Regions from separate parts of the Rhodoferax saidenbachensis genome, predicted to be linked through region 2. Evidence: predicted binding sites of a transcription regulator. Region 2 holds the regulator's gene; the other holds the start of a gene.
What was found. Region 2 encodes NrdR, which represses ribonucleotide reductase genes. Its sites were predicted from a motif close to CACNANATNTNGTG; they were not measured.
Positions count from the first base shown of each region.

Region 1: RS694_RS17040 (ribonucleoside-diphosphate reductase subunit alpha) is a predicted target of NrdR. The motif match lies at 4,564-4,577, and genes of this name have one in related genera.

Region 1 is NZ_CP019239.1:3,561,958-3,569,721, reverse strand. Features, by position in the region: gene RS694_RS17050 (histone H1-like DNA-binding protein) at 1-59, opposite strand, end outside; gene RS694_RS17045 (ribonucleotide-diphosphate reductase subunit beta) at 230-1,420, opposite strand; gene RS694_RS17040 (ribonucleoside-diphosphate reductase subunit alpha) at 1,541-4,465, opposite strand; gene ampD (1,6-anhydro-N-acetylmuramyl-L-alanine amidase AmpD) at 4,870-5,472, opposite strand; gene RS694_RS17025 (sigma-54-dependent transcriptional regulator) at 5,465-6,937, opposite strand; gene RS694_RS17020 (ATP-binding protein) at 6,916-7,764, opposite strand, start outside.
Region 2 is NZ_CP019239.1:2,562,669-2,570,432, reverse strand. Features, by position in the region: gene RS694_RS12290 (PilW family protein) at 1-350, shown strand, start outside; gene RS694_RS12285 (pilus assembly PilX family protein) at 352-876, shown strand; gene RS694_RS20870 (type IV pilin protein) at 968-1,327, shown strand; partial or broken gene RS694_RS12275 (IS21 family transposase) at 1,427-1,682, opposite strand; gene nrdR (transcriptional regulator NrdR) at 1,881-2,330, opposite strand; gene glyA (serine hydroxymethyltransferase) at 2,431-3,675, opposite strand; ZMP/ZTP riboswitch at 3,717-3,843, opposite strand; gene RS694_RS12260 (lytic transglycosylase domain-containing protein) at 3,861-4,670, opposite strand; gene RS694_RS12255 (DUF349 domain-containing protein) at 5,576-7,764, shown strand, end outside.

The DNA.
Region 1 (7,764 bases), 1.0 Mb from region 2:
GGAGCAGCTTTCTTAGCGGGAGCGGCCTTTTTTGCGGCCGGTTTTTTTGCAGTTGCCATAATTTTCTCCTTGATCAATTTACAAAGAGCACTTCTTGCGAGTTGGAGTGCAAGAAGCGATTCATGGTGTTGGGCAGTATCCCAGCAGCATGAACTTGGTGACACGCATCCATACCACCCTCTGCGGGGCGTGTGTGAGTGCGTGAAATTTCAGAATACATTGTGATGTTTCAGTCCCAGGAAAGAGCGCCACCCGATTGGTATTCAATCACCCGGGTTTCGAAGAAGTTGCGCTCTTTCTTCAGGTCAATCATTTCGCTCATCCAGGGGAAGGGGTTTTCCTCATTGGGGAAAAGAGCTTCCAGGCCGATCTGTTGGGCGCGGCGGTTGGCGATGTAGCGCAAGTAGCCTTTGAACATTGATGCGTTCATACCGAGCACGCCACGTGGCATGGTGTCTTCGGCATATTTGTATTCGAGCTCCACTGCTTTCTCGAACAGACCCTTGATTTCCGCCTTGAACTCAGGTGTCCACAGGTTGGGGTTTTCGAGCTTGAGCTGGTTGATCAGGTCGATGCCGAAATTGCAGTGCATGGACTCATCGCGCAGGATGTACTGGTATTGCTCGGCAGCACCCGTCATCTTGTTCTGGCGACCGAGTGCCAGAATTTGCGTGAAGCCGACGTAGAAGAACAGGCCTTCCATCAGGCAGGCAAAAACGATCAGTGACTTCAAAAGTGTCTGGTCGGTCTCGTGCGTGCCAGTCTTGAAGTTGGGGTCGCTGATGGCGTCGATGAACGGAATCAGGAACTGGTCCTTCTCGCGGATCGATGCCACTTCGTTGTAGGCGTTGAAAATTTCGCTCTCGTCCAGTCCCAGCGACTCCACGATGTACTGGTACGCGTGCGTGTGAATGGCTTCTTCAAAAGCCTGGCGCAGTAAAAACTGGCGGCATTCGGGCGCCGTGATGTGGCGATAGGTGCCCAGCACAATGTTGTTGGCTGCCAGTGAATCTGCGGTCACAAAGAAACCCAGATTGCGCTTGACGATACGGCGCTCATCTTCAGTCAGGCCATTGGGGTCTTTCCACAAGGCGATGTCCCGGGACATATTGACCTCTTGCGGCATCCAGTGGTTGGCGCAGGTGGCCAGGTACTTTTCCCACGCCCATTTGTATTTGAAGGGAACCAGCTGGTTCACATCGGTTTGGCCGTTGATGATGCGCTTGTCATCGGCACGTACGCGGCGGGGTGCGCCGGACGCTGAAGGTGCAGCGTGTGCACTGGCCGTCGGGGCATCCGCTGCAGGGAGTGTGCTTAAACCGGGAGTCATTGGCACCTGCGCAACCGAAAGTTCGTCGGACGGTTTGCGCAAAAAATTAGACGGCGATGAGGGCTTGACTTCTTCGTCCCAGGTCAACATAGATGGTTCCAATCAGCGGATTATGAGAGCAGCGAAATGAAATGAAAAGTAATCATGCATTTCGCCGCTAATTTGTGTTGTTCAATTGCATCGCAATGCGTTGGCATCACGGCGCTGCATTTACTGACAGGACTCGCACGTGGGGTCATCCACACCGCAGAACTTGATGTCTGTTGCAGCGTTGGTGGCCAATTCCATCTGTGCTTGTGCCGCTGCGGCAGCCGCTTCCAGTGCGCTCGATGTGCGTGTGGAGCCTTGGGCGTCATTGCCTGACGACACTGCATTCATGCGACCGGCCATCACCGTGGACTTCTCTGCGTGGGTGGCAGACATGGTGCGCAGGTAGTAGGTGGTTTTGAGGCCACGCAACCACGCGAGCTTGTAAGTCTCATCAAGCTTCTTGCCGGAGGCGCCTGCCATGTAGATGTTCAGGGACTGGGCCTGGTCAATCCACTTCTGGCGACGGGCGGCAGCTTCCACCAGCCACTGGGTTTCCACTTCAAATGCCGTGGCGTAGAGTTGCTTGATCTCTTGCGGCACGCGGTCGATCGGGCTCAGCGATCCGTCGAAGTGCTTCAGGTCCATGACCATGACGTCGTCCCACAGACCCAGGCGTTTCAGATCACGCACCAGGTAGCTGTTGATGACGGTGAACTCACCCGACAGGTTGGACTTGACCGACAGATTGCCAAAGCAAGGCTCAATGGAGGCGTCCACGCCAATGATGTTGGAGATGGTGGCGGTGGGTGCAATCGCGACACAGTTGGAATTGCGCATGCCGTCCGTGGCAATCTTCTTGCGCAGCGCATCCCAATCCAGGGTGGAGGAGCGATCCACTTCCACATAACCACCGCGTGCGCTGGCGAGCATGTCCAAGGTGTCCAGAGGCAGGACACCCTTGTCCCACAGCGAGCCACGGAACGAGGAATACTTGCCACGCTCACGGGCCAATTCGGTGGATGCCCAGTAAGCGTAGTAGCTGATGGCTTCCATGGACTCGTCGGCAAACTGCACAGCCGCATTGGAGGCGTAGGGGATGCGCAATTCGTACAGGCTGTCCTGGAAGGCCATGACACCCAGGCCAACCGGACGGTGGCGCAGATTGGAGTCGCGTGCCTTCTTGACGGCGTAGTAGTTGATGTCAATCACGTTGTCCAGCATGCGCATGGCCGTGGTGATGGTGCGCTTGAGCTTGTCGTGGTCGACGGCACCGTCTTTCAGATGCTGCAGCAGGTTGACCGAACCCAGGTTGCACACCGCGGTTTCGGTGTCTGACGTGTTGAGTGTGATTTCGGTGCACAGGTTGCTGGAATGCACCACGCCAGCGTGCTGCTGAGGCGAGCGCACATTGCAGGCATCCTTGAACGTGATCCAGGGGTGACCGGTTTCAAACAGCATGGTCAGCATCTTGCGCCACAGGTCTGCAGCTTGCAGCGTGCGTGCAGGCTTGATCTCGCCGCGTGCGGCTTTCGCTTCGTAGGCGACATAGGCCTTTTCGAAGTCAGCGCCGAACAGGTCGTGCAAATCGGGCACGTTGGAAGGCGAGAACAGGGTCCAGGTCCCTTTTTCCATCACGCGGCGCATGAACAGATCAGGAATCCAGTTGGCGGTGTTCATGTCATGGGTGCGGCGGCGGTCATCGCCGGTGTTCTTGCGCAACTCCAGGAACTCTTCGATATCCAGGTGCCAAGATTCCAGGTAGGTGCAGACTGCACCTTTGCGCTTGCCGCCCTGGTTCACGGCTACTGCCGTGTCATTGACTACCTTCAGGAAGGGCACCACCCCTTGCGATTCGCCGTTGGTTCCCTTGATATGGGAGCCCAGGGCGCGCACGCGTGTCCAGTCGTTGCCCAGACCGCCGGCGAACTTGGACAGCAATGCGTTTTCCTTGATGGATTCGTAAATGCCATCCAGGTCGTCAGGGACCGTGGTCAGGTAGCAGCTCGACAGCTGTGAACGCAGCGTGCCGCTGTTGAACAGTGTGGGTGTGCTGGACATGAAGTCAAACGAGGACAACACCTCGTAGAACTCGATGGCACGCGCTTCGCGGTCAATTTCATTCAGCGACAAGCCCATGGCCACACGCATGAAGAACGCCTGGGGCAATTCGATGCGGGTTTTGCCTTCGTGCAAGAAGTAGCGGTCATACAGCGTTTGCAGACCCAGATAATCAAACTTCAGGTCGCGGTCGGCCTTGAGTGCAGCGCCCAGACGTTTCAGGTCAAACTGTTGCAGTTTTTCATCCAGCAATTCTGCGTCCACGCCGCGCTTGATAAAGCCGGGGAAGTAGTCCACATAGGCTTCCTGCATGTCGGCTTGTGCCACGTCGCGGCCCAGCACTTCGCGCGAGATGGTATGGAACAGCAGACGCGCGGTGGCGTACGTGTAGTCCGGGTCCTTTTCAATCAGGGTACGTGCGGCCAGGATGGACGCTTTGTAGACTTCGTCCATCGGGACGCCGTCATACAAATTGCGCATGGTTTCGGCCAAAATGGGCTCGGCCTTGACGTCAGCGCCGAGTCCAGCGCAGGCGGTTTCGATTTTCAGACGCAACTGGTTCAGGTCCAGGGCTACGCGTTGGCCACCTTCCAGTACGTGCAGTGCGGGCGTGGGAGGCGCTTCCTGTGCAACCTGTTTGGCGCGCTCTTGCGTACGGCGTTCGCGGTACAGCACATAAGCACGGGCGATCTCATGGTGGCCGCCACGCATCAGACCCAGTTCTACGTGATCCTGCACGTCTTCTATATGGAAGGTGCCGCCACCGGGGCGTGAGCGCATGAGAGCACGGATGACCTGTTGCGTCAGGCCATCTACGGTTTCGCGCACGCTGGCGGACGCTGCGCCCTGGGTGCCGTGCACCGCCAGAAAGGCCTTCATCAAGGCCACGGCGATCTTGTTGGGCTCGAACGGGACCACTGCGCCGTTGCGGCGAATGATCTGGTAGTGGGCCAACGCGCTGGTTGCGCTGTGGTCCACGTCTGGGACGCTATGGGCCGTCAGGACTCCCGTGGCGACGGGGCTGGATACGTTTGAAACAGATTGCATGATTTCCTCGTCTAAATCAGTATTTTTTATGGCTTGGGCAGAACTGGTGCGTGATCAGAAAGAGCATTTCTTGGGCTTCTTTCGTTATGGGCAGCACACACTATATCTGGGGTCTGGATAGCTTACAAGCCACTACAGGTAGTGTATCTGCTGAAAATGACCCTGGAATGAATTCGCCCCCTGAATTTGCATAGGCGAGACTGTTTTGCCGATGCCTGCGACGACGGCTTCCGTTGTCGCGCAAGCCTTGTGGTTTGCGCATTCCAACGGGCTGGCGCAGTACTGGCGCTGCATTCCAGCCCATTTGCCCAGCATGGCCGCATGCCATCAGGGTTTAGCGGAAATCAGATCGGAAGGACCGCCGACTGGCAGGCCGAGGGTGATGCGAAAAAGCGCAAATCAATTCAGCAGATTTTTTTTACGCTATCGGGGAAACACTGAGGGGCAAGCCCCAGGGTGTGTTGCAAAAGTGCCCAATCCAGCCCTGGTCCGGGGTCCGCCTTGCGTCCGGGCGCGATGTGCTCGTGGCCCGCCAGGTGGGCGATGGGGTAGTGCTGCACCAGCGCTGGGCACAGGGCCTGCAGCGCCTCGTACTGTGCAGGGGTAAACGTGTCGCCCTCCAAGCCCTCCAGCTCTATGCCGATGGAGTCGTCATTGCAGTTATCTCTGCCCCGGTAGTGGGAGGTGCCTGCATGCCAGGCGCGGTCATCACAACTGACAAATTGCCAGATTTCACCACCGCGCTGGATATAGAAATGCGCAGACACCTGCAAACCCTCGATGCTTTTGAAGTAGGGGTGCTGTGACCAATCGAGCTGGTTGGTAAACAGCTCTTGTACTTGCGTTCCTCCATACACACCAGGAGGCAAGCTGATGGAATGCAGCACGACCAGGTCGATCTGCGCGTCTGCCGGACGTGCGCCGAAGTTGGGGGAGGGCAGGTGGCGTGCAAAACGGTACCAGCCCTTTTGCCAACTGGTGGCGTTGGTTTCACGCAGTTCAGGCATCGGGGCTTTCGCCAGGGGAAAGGGGGGCATCTATCTTCAACCGCGCAATGCGGTAGCGGATCTGGCGCAGGCTTAGGCCCAGACGCTGGGCCGCCACTGTCCGGTTGAATCCGGTTTCCTTGAGCGTTTGAACCAGAATGTCGCGCTCCTGCTGGTCCAGATGGCTTTGCAAATCGGTTGGCAGTGAAATTTCCGTAGAGAAGGGGCGGACTGTGGGGGGGGGCGTGTATTCGAGAGGGGCGGGACTGGTATTGGAAGGCTGCAAGTCGTCGAACTGCAGTACCTCACCGTCAGATAGGGCCACGGCACGGTGCAGCAGGTTCTCCAACTCCCGCACATTGCCGGGCAAGAGTTGCGTAGACAGTTGCTGCAGTGCTTGTTCGGACAGGTCGGGTACGGGCATGCCGGATTCCTCTGCAATCCGGGCCAACAGGGCTTCGCAGAGTACGGGCAGGTCTTCGCGGCGCTCCCGCAAGGGCGGCACGAAAATATCGATCACATTGAGCCTGTAATACAGGTCCTGGCGGAATTTCCCGGTGCTGACTTCGGCAGGCAGGTCTTTGTGGGTGGCGCTGATGATGCGCACATCCACCTGCTCTTCCTGGGCGGCGCCAATCGCGCGCACACAGCGCTCCTGGATGGCGCGCAAAAGCTTGGATTGCATGGCCAGTGGCAGATCGCCGATTTCGTCGAGAAACAGCGTGCCACCGCTGGCGCTCTGAAAGAACCCTGGCCGGTCCTGGGTAGATCCGGTGTAGGCGCCTTTTTTGGAGCCAAAAAACTCGGCTTCCAGCAGGTTTTCCGGGATGGCGCTGCAATTCACGGCCACCCAAGGGCCGCTGGCGCGGTGGCTGTTGGCATGCAGAGCGCCGGCGACCAGCTCCTTGCCGGTGCCGGATTCACCGCGGATCATGACCGGGGCCATGCTGCGCGCTACTTTGGCGATGCGTTCCTTGACGTTGCGCATGCTGGCGGAATCACCGGCCAGACGTGCCAGCGCTGCGGCTCCGCTGAGTGAGCGTGTTGCCGTTTCGGGCGGACGTGAGCCGGCCGCAGTCTTTTGGGGGGCATGGCGCGGTGAGACATCCTGTACCGCGGATGCCACCACAGTGCGAAATTGTTTCAAATCCACCGGTTTGGTCTGGTAGTCAAAAGCGCCCGCCTTGAGGGATTCCACCGCGTTCTCGGCCGAACCGTAGGCCGTGATCACGATACAGCGCTCAGTGCGCTGCTGGGTCTTCAGATCCTGCAGGATGTCGGTGCCCATACCGTCGGGCAGGCGCATGTCGGTGATCACCACGTCAAAACTATGGGAGGCCAGCAGTTGCCGGGCCTCCTGTACGCAGCCAGCTGTTTCCACACGGTAGCCTTCCCGCAGCAGGGTGAGCTCATAAAGCGTGCGCAGATCCGGCTCATCGTCGATGACCAGGACCTGGGCGTTGCTCAGTACAGCGTGGTTTGCCATGGGGTGGTGTTGAGGTTGGCTGGCTGGGTGTCGTTGGATGGTGTGTTCGCAAAGCCTATGACAAATTCATTGCCCTCCACGACCTGTCCGCGGGTCGGGCGGACATTGCGCTGGTAGAGGATGGTGGCGCCATGGCTTTCACACAATTCCCTGCAAATATACAGGCCCAGTCCACTGGAGCGGCTCTCGGACGAGAAGAAGGGCTCAAACAAGTGGCGCTCCACGGAGCGGTCCATCGGGGCGCCGTCGCTCCAGATCGTCAGGCGGGCCTGCTGCGACTCCGTGGTGCGGACGCCAACTTGTATCGCGTCCGGCTGGGAACTCGCATAGCGCCGCGCGTTGTCCAGCAGGTTGATCAGTACCCGGCGCAAATGGTCAGCGTCGAACGGCACGGCTGACTCTGTGTCAGGCAACTGGGTGGCCAGTTGCTGTTGGGCATTGTTTTGCATTGCCCAGTCGTGGCAGATGCGGTGCACCGATTCATTGATATGCACCAAGGGCGCCGCGTGTATGTCTTCCAGCGGCTGTACGCGTGACACATTGAGGATGTCCTCGACAATTTTCTCCAACCGTTTGGCATTCTGGCTGACCATGCCGGTGAGCCTTTTGAGCCGAGGGTCACTGAGGTCTTCGTCCAGAAGCGCATTGGCTTGTGCAATCGCGGCCAAGGGATTGCGAATCTCATGGGCGACGGCGGTAGACATGCGGCCCATGCTGGCCAGTTTTTCGGTGCGCATGCGCGCTTCCAGCTCGCGCAGGTCCTGCAGAAAAAGCACGCACAGACTTTCGCCATCCGTGCCTTGGGGGGCGGCGAGACGGGTGCGTGC
Region 2 (7,764 bases):
CGGCGGGGGCTGGCAATGGTACTGAACTTGTCGATTTCTCAGTCAAATTTGGAATTGACACCGGACCAGCGGCAACGAATGAAAATTTGGGCTGTGGCACCTCCGTTGCCTTACTTAAGCCACGTGATTGCATCGTAGATTCTTACGTCAGTGCATTGCCGGGTGGTGTAACGGCCGACCAGATTGTGGCGGTCAAGGTTTGTTGGATGCTTCGCACGGAGGCTACCGACGCCTCAATTGTCAAAGGCGCGAATGTGTCGGATTGTGCAGGAACCGCCATTGCCAATACACAGAACGACCGCAAGTTGTACCGCACCTTCAACACAACGGTGTTGTTAAGGAATCGCTAATATGATCTACTCACCAAGACAAAAAAAACAGCAAGGCTTTGTGCTTATTGTCACCATGATTTTGCTGATGGTAGTGTCGCTGCTGGCTGTGGGGGGCATGCGGGTGAGCGTGATGGGTGAGCGCATGGCGGGCAACGCCATGGACCGCAACCTGGCCAAATTGGCGGCGGAACAGGCCATAACCCAGGGGCTCGCAAAACTGCAGGCAAACTCGACAGTATGTCTCGATACGGGATGCGTAAACACCAATACCGTAGGAACGGGTGTGGCAATTGCGAGTGCAACGATGCCCAGTGTATGGAGCCCCACCGATTCTGTGGACGTTACTAAGGAGCTAGTGGCTGCAGGGGGACAAAAGTCCTCTGCAAAATACCTAATTAACTGGCTGAACAACGTCGCCTTTACTCCCGCTCTCAGCTCCAAAAGCACGTGCAAGGCTTATAGTGTGATGGGCAGGGGAGAGGGGAAAAACTCTGCGAGTGTCGTGGTGTTGCAAACGATTGCTTATGTGTGTCCAACAGATTGAAATTCAAATGATGAATAAACATGCCTCTAGCGACCAGCCAAGCCGCAGCAGTGGCCAAGGTCGGAGCCGTGGCTTCACGTTGATCGAGCTCATGATCACTGTAGCCATCATTGGTATTTTGGCTTCGATCGCGCTGCCGTCCTACAGAAGCTACATCGTTAAGACACGGCGCACCGAGGTTCAGCAGCAATTGGTCTCAGCCGCGCAAAATCAAGAGCGTTATTTCACAACCAATGGGCGTTACACGGCTGTTGCGGGCACAGCTGGGTGCGGTGCTGCGGCGCCAGTGGATACCGCTTTCTATACATTTGTAGCCACTTGTCCAAATACCAATAACTCGTTCTCAATTACCGCCACACCAGTGGGATCGCAAGCCAGTGACGGCACGCAAACGCTTGACAACACAGGTGCCAAGACCAATAGCGTCACCGCCAGCAAGTGGATTCTCTAATATAGTAGCGGGCTGCCCTAAAACAGGACATCGATGTCACCAGCCCCAAAATAGCAATGCCGACCCTGTAAAGCCAGCGCAGGAAGTATAGGCTGTCTAGATCCGCTTCAAATTGCGCCGCTGTTTTCGCGATTTTTTTGCCTCCATTCCCAGCCAGGTAGCCAGTTTTTCGGCATAGGGGGTCGAGCTCGCCAGAGCTGGCCCGCTTTGCATAGGTGGGCTCAGTCTCATCGGATCGCAGGTACTTCTTTACGGTGTTGCGAGCCATGCCTGTACGCCTGGAAATCTCGCGGATGGACATGTTCTCTCGCAATGCCCAACGCCTGATGACATTCAATGTCGCCACGTTTATCACTCCTAAGTTCCCCTGCTTTAAAAACTAGCAGGGTAGGTCCTACGTGGGTCAGTTTTGAATGGAAATTACTGTTCTAAGTGGGTCAGATTTCGACGGAATTCAACAGCGGGGCTCCACTTCACCCCCCACATGTCGCGGGCTCAACGGGTCGGTTTGTCATTTATGCTTTTTGCGACGCCCCCCCCCGTCGTTTTTTGCCTACCGCTGCACCTCATCCACCAACGTCTTGAACTCGTCAATATCCTCAAAACTCCGGTAAACGCTGGCAAAGCGCACATAAGCGACCTTGTCCAGCTTCTTGAGTTCGCGCATCACCAGTTCTCCGATCCGCGTGGACTGGACTTCGCGCAGGCCCAGGTTGAGGAGTTTTTCTTCGATGCGCTCGATGGCGCTGTCGATCTGCTCGGTGCTCACGGGCCGCTTGCGCAGGGCCAGGTTCATGGAGGCGAGCAGTTTGACGCGTTCGTATTCAATACGGCGCCCGTCTTTTTTGACGATGGCCGGAAAGTTGACGTCCGGGCGCTCGTAGGTGGTGAAGCGCTTTTCGCACGATCCGCACTGGCGGCGGCGGCGGATGAAGTCCCCATCCTCAGAAATCCGGGTCTCCACGACCTGGGTTTCAGAGTGGCTGCAAAAGGGGCATTTCATAGGGTAGGGGCGCTCAATTCAGTGCCAAATAGGTCTCTAGCCCTTATGGGGCAAGCGCAAGCAGCTATTAAAAAAGTAGCGTTTTCGCTTGCCATGAGGCTTAGCCGTAGACCGGGAAGCGTGAGGTCAGCGCGTGCACCTTGGCACGTACAGCCGCAATGTTGGCCTCATCGCGCGGGTTGTCCAGCACGTCGGCGATCAGGTTGGCTGTGGCGCGGGCTTCCTCGTCCTTGAAGCCGCGGGTGGTCATGGCGGGGGTGCCAATGCGCACGCCGCTGGTGACCATGGGCTTCTCGGGGTCGTTGGGGATGGCGTTCTTGTTGATGGTCATGTGGGCGGCGCCCAGTACAGCCTCGGCTTCTTTGCCGGTAATGCCCTTGGAGCGCAGGTCCACCAGCATCACGTGGCTGTCGGTACCGCCGCTGACGATACGCAGGCCGCGGGCCGTCAGTGTTTCCGCCACGATTTTTGCGTTGCGGGCCACTTGTTGCTGGTAGGTCTTGAACTCGGGCGCCATGGCTTCCTTGAATGCGACTGCCTTGGCAGCAATCACGTGCATCAGCGGGCCGCCTTGCAGGCCAGGGAAGATCGCGCTGTTGATGGCCTTTTCGTGCTGGGCTTTCATCAGGATGATGCCGCCACGGGGGCCGCGCAGGCTCTTGTGGGTGGTGGAGGTCACCACATCGGCGTGGGGCACGGGGTTGGGGTACACACCGGCTGCGATCAAACCTGCGTAATGCGCCATATCCACCATGAAGATGGCGCCCACGTCCTTGGCCACTTTGGCGAAACGCTCAAAGTCGATGGTCAGGGAATAGGCGGAAGCGCCAGCGATGATCAGTTTGGGCTTGGTTTCGTGCGCTTTCTTTTCCATCGCGTCGTAGTCGATGGCTTCGTTGGCGTCCAGGCCGTAGCTCACCACGTTGAACCACTTGCCGCTCATGTTGAGTGCCATGCCGTGGGTCAGGTGACCGCCTTCGGCCAGGCTCATGCCCATGATGGTGTCGCCGGGTTTCAGGAAAGCCAGGAAAACGGCTTCGTTGGCAGAGGCGCCGCAATGGGGTTGCACATTGGCGGCTTCGGCACCAAAAATCTGTTTGATGCGGTCGATGGCCAGTTGCTCGGCCACGTCCACGTGCTCGCAGCCACCGTAGTAGCGGCGGCCGGGGTAGCCTTCGGCGTATTTGTTGGTCAGTTGGCTGCCTTGGGCGGCCATGACGGCGGGAGAGGCGTAGTTTTCGCTGGCGATCAGCTCAATGTGGTGTTCCTGGCGTGCGTTCTCGGCCAGGATGGATGCCCACAGTTCGGGGTCGGCTTGTTCAACAAGGATATTGCGGTCGTACATGGCAGTCCTAAAAGACAAAGGGCCTGTGGGTCGACAAGACCCAGGGCTGCCCAGGCGAACGGCTGATCACAAGCCCGAGAGGGTTGCGGCACGCTTCCCAGTGGTGTCCCACGTCAGCGCCATGGGCCTTGGAGGGCCCGGCGCCTATCGCCAGTTGCGTGCAGGGCGAGTTTACCCGACGCCGCTTACGAGTTGGCCAAGCTGGCCACGTTTTCTGCAGCCACAGGCGCCTTGGTCGGCATGTGGACCGGAATCACCTGGGGGGGGGCCATGGGGACAGATCGGCCTGTCGCCACCACTTGCAGGCGGTTGTACTCTGCCATGACTTTGGCGGCGTAGCCTCCGTCGTCTTCCAGGTTGGCGGCGCCGACATAGTATTTCAGGCCACCTTCCAGCGAACCAGCACGGTTGATGCACTCCTGCAGCACCTTCACGCCCACGCGCAGGTTGGTCACCGGGTCAAATGCGGCCAGCTTGCCCCCAAAGTCCTGGTACTTATCGGTATGGACCTTGGTCATGACTTGCATCAGGCCTTGGGCGCCCACCGGGCTCTGGGCAAAGGGGTTGAAGCCGGATTCGATGGCCATGATGGCTAGGATCAGCGTCGGGTCCAGCTTGGTACGGGCACCGGTTTCATAGGCTTCGGCTACCAGCGCGCTCAGGGGTTCGGGCGCGATGTTGTACTTTTTGCTCAGCCAGTAGGCCACCGCGGCTTGCTGTTTGGGCAGGCTTTGGGGGTTGGTTGCGGTGGCACGGTCATTGGCTTCCATGTCCGTGGCAATGCCAGTCAGGGCGGTTTGACGGTTTTGCAGCCAGCCCATCAGCTGGATTTCGCCAGCCTGGCGGATTTCGGGGCGGGCCGTGAGGGTGATCACGGCAAACATGACGGCCAGGCCCAGCAGGGCAAAACCGTTGTGTGTGATTTCAAAGAAACCTTGGGCAATGTCGCTCGCGAAGATGCGCAAGCCCTTGGTGAATTTTTGAGTCGCTGTCATAGCTCTTCCTTCTTTGGCGGGGGCCAGGGCTTTGGCGCTGTCATGCAGCGGGGCGGCTCGGACACCTCGTTTGGGTTGGTACGCTATCAATATCCTGCGGCGTCGTATCGACATGTGCAGCGATTTGAATATGCCGGGTTCGGCAGCGGGTGCGGGTTTGTCCGTACTCAAATTCGGGACAGGGCGGATTCTAGGTGGGTCTATTATACCGAGTCAACAATATTAAATAGGTTTGTTATTCTACTTTTGATCGTATGAGCGGTTTTTTTCAAGCCTGGCTTGGGTTTGCGGCGCTTTCCTCAAGCCGGTAAATCTGCCAATCACGGGCCGCTTTTCCATTGAAAAGTCGATTTGCAATCGGGTGGGGGGCTCACTAGACTGCTCTTGCTTGAGTCATCAAGCGCTCTGTCGGCAGTAGCCAGTCCGTGCCTGAAAAGGTATTTGCGATAAAGCGGCCCCGACAATTCAAGGAGGCAATCCATTGCTTCTAGTCCGCTTGGGGACTTCAATCTCCCCGGCGGCAGCCCTGACGGCATGGACCTTTGGTCAGCCGTCGAGCCCGGCGTCAGGACCTTTCGGTTCGGGCCCGGGCTTTCTGTTTTTTGCACCCGTTTCCCTAGAGATTTTGCGCAGCCTCTATATATATGTAGGCGAGGGGGTTGTTCCTTGGGAAGCGCCGGAGCGCGCCTGCAAGCTGTTGGCGTGTCAGTTTGCTATTTATTTAATAGCTGCTTGCGCAATATCCATAAGGGCTGGAGGCAAAAATCATATGAAATCTGAGTGTCCGGCGTGACCACGCGTTGCTCCTCAAATCTGCGTGTGGGCAAAAACACTGGGGCTCCCTGCAATTCGCGGTGAAAATACGCGGTTGCTTTTTACCTTCCAACCTAATTCTGAAGCCCACCGTGACGTCGCCTACTCCTGCCAAACATAACGATACCGCCCATTTAGACCGTCTCACCGGTGGCGCTTTCTCTGCCCCCACGTCCGGTGAACGCGCTGCGCGGGTCCGGGAGTGGCTGCAGGGCAACCCCGAAGCCGACCAACTGGCCGAGGTGTTCAAGGAACTCAGCGCCCGGGACAAAGGCGCCGCCAAGCTGGTGCGCGAAAAACTCGACGAAGCCAAGCGTTCCAAGGGCCAGGAGGCACTGGGTGCCGAGTGGGCCGCCAAGGCGCAAACCTTGCTGGACCTGCAAAAACTCAACATGGCCGACGCCCTGGCCTGGCAGCGCGATGCCGCCAAAGCCGGTGCGCCCCTGAGCAAAGAACCCTTGGTCACCCTGAAAACCCAGCTCGCCGAGCGTGTGCGTGTGATCGAGGACCTGCAACACCGGGTGCAGGTGCAGCGCGAAGCCGCTGTTTTGCTGGCCCAGCGTATTGAAGTCCTATCTACCAAGCCCTGGAAAGACGCCCAGGCGGTGGTCGACACGCTGCGTACCGACGTCGAACACTGGCAAACCCAGGCGACTGAACTCACGGCCGATGCCAACTGGAGCAGTGTGGACATGAAGTTCCCGCCGCTGCTGGACGCTTCACGCGGCCAGCTGCTGGTGGTGTGGGATGCTTTTCAAGGCGCTTTGGCGATGGCTGTGGCTGCAGCCCAGGACGGTGCGGCAGCGTTACCCCCAGTTCCGGTGTGGGCCGACGAGTTGCGCATCGCGCGCGGTGTGCCTGCCGAGGCAGCGCCAAAACAAGCCAAACCCAAGATCGACCCCGAAGTCCGCGCCAAGGCCGTGGCCGTGGTGCGCGAAGCCCTGACCACGCTGGAGCAGGAAGTGGGCGAGGGCCATGGCAAAGCCAGCGCCGGCGCCGCCAACGCACTGCGCCATGCGCTCAAGGAATTTGGCAAGGTCATCGACGACAAGCTGGAAAACCAGGCCCATGCGGCCCTGGCAGCAGCGGGCGAGTTGGAGGGCTGGCAGCGCTGGCGCGCCGACCAGTTGCGCGAAGAGTTGGTGGCCAAGGCCGAAGGCCTGCTCAAACGCCCCGAAGGCCAGACCATCGGTGGACGCAAGATGCAGGAATCTTTGCGCACCCTGCGCGAGCAGTGGAAGCAAACCGACCAGGGCGGCGTACCGAACCATGCGCTGTGGAAGCGTTTTGACGAAGCCTGCAACGAAGCCCATAAGGTGGTCGAAGCCTGGCTGGAGAAAATCAAGGCGGAGTCTGCCGAGCACAAGGCCCAGCGCCTGGCCCTGATTGCCGAGGTCAATGCCTGGGCCGAGGCCAACCGTACCGCGCTGGACGACGATTGGAAGGGCTTCAACCGCATCCTGCACCAGTTTGGCGACCGCTGGCGCGAAGGTGGGCACGTGGGCGAAAAGACCTTTGCCGAACTGCAGCCCCTGTGGAAAGCCGCCATCTCCAATGCCGCCGCTCCGCTGGAAGCCCTGCAGGCGCAAAGTCTGGCCCTGCGCCACGCCATGATCGACGAAGCGCGGGTTTTGGGCGACGCGCCCATGTTGCGCATTGACGCCGTCAAGGCACTGCAGCAGCGCTGGCAGGCCCAGGCCCACGCAGTGCCAATCGACCGCCGCCAGGAGCAAAAGCTGTGGGACGCGTTCCGCAAGCCGATTGACGACGCCTTCAACCGCAAGACCGCCGAGCGCGAAAAAGCCGAAACTGCGCTGGGCGCACGCGACCGTGTGGTGCTGGATGCCGCCAAAGCGCTAGAAGCGGCCAACGCCAGCGGTGACGCCCAGGCCATCCGGACTGCCATGGCTGCGCTCGATGCGGCTTTGCACGGACAAGCCCAGGCGCAAGCCCAAGTCACAGCGGCCGGTGCCCAGGAGAGTGCCGCCAAGGCTGCGGCCGCAGAATCTGAGCAAAATCAGCCTCCAGCCCCCGAGGAGACTGCGCAAGTAGCTACAGAAAACATAGCAAATGAGGCGCCGGCAGAGGAGGGTTCCGCAGCAGAACAGCCCGCACCCGAGCCCGTGGTGCCTCCGAAACCGGCCCCCAAACCCGTGGTTGCCATGCGTGGCGATGACCGCCCCGGCATGAAAAAAGAAGCCCCGGCACCCGCTGCGGGGCGTGGCGGCAAGTGGGGCGACCGCAAGGACAGCAGCCCGCGTGGTGGTCGTGATGGGCGTGA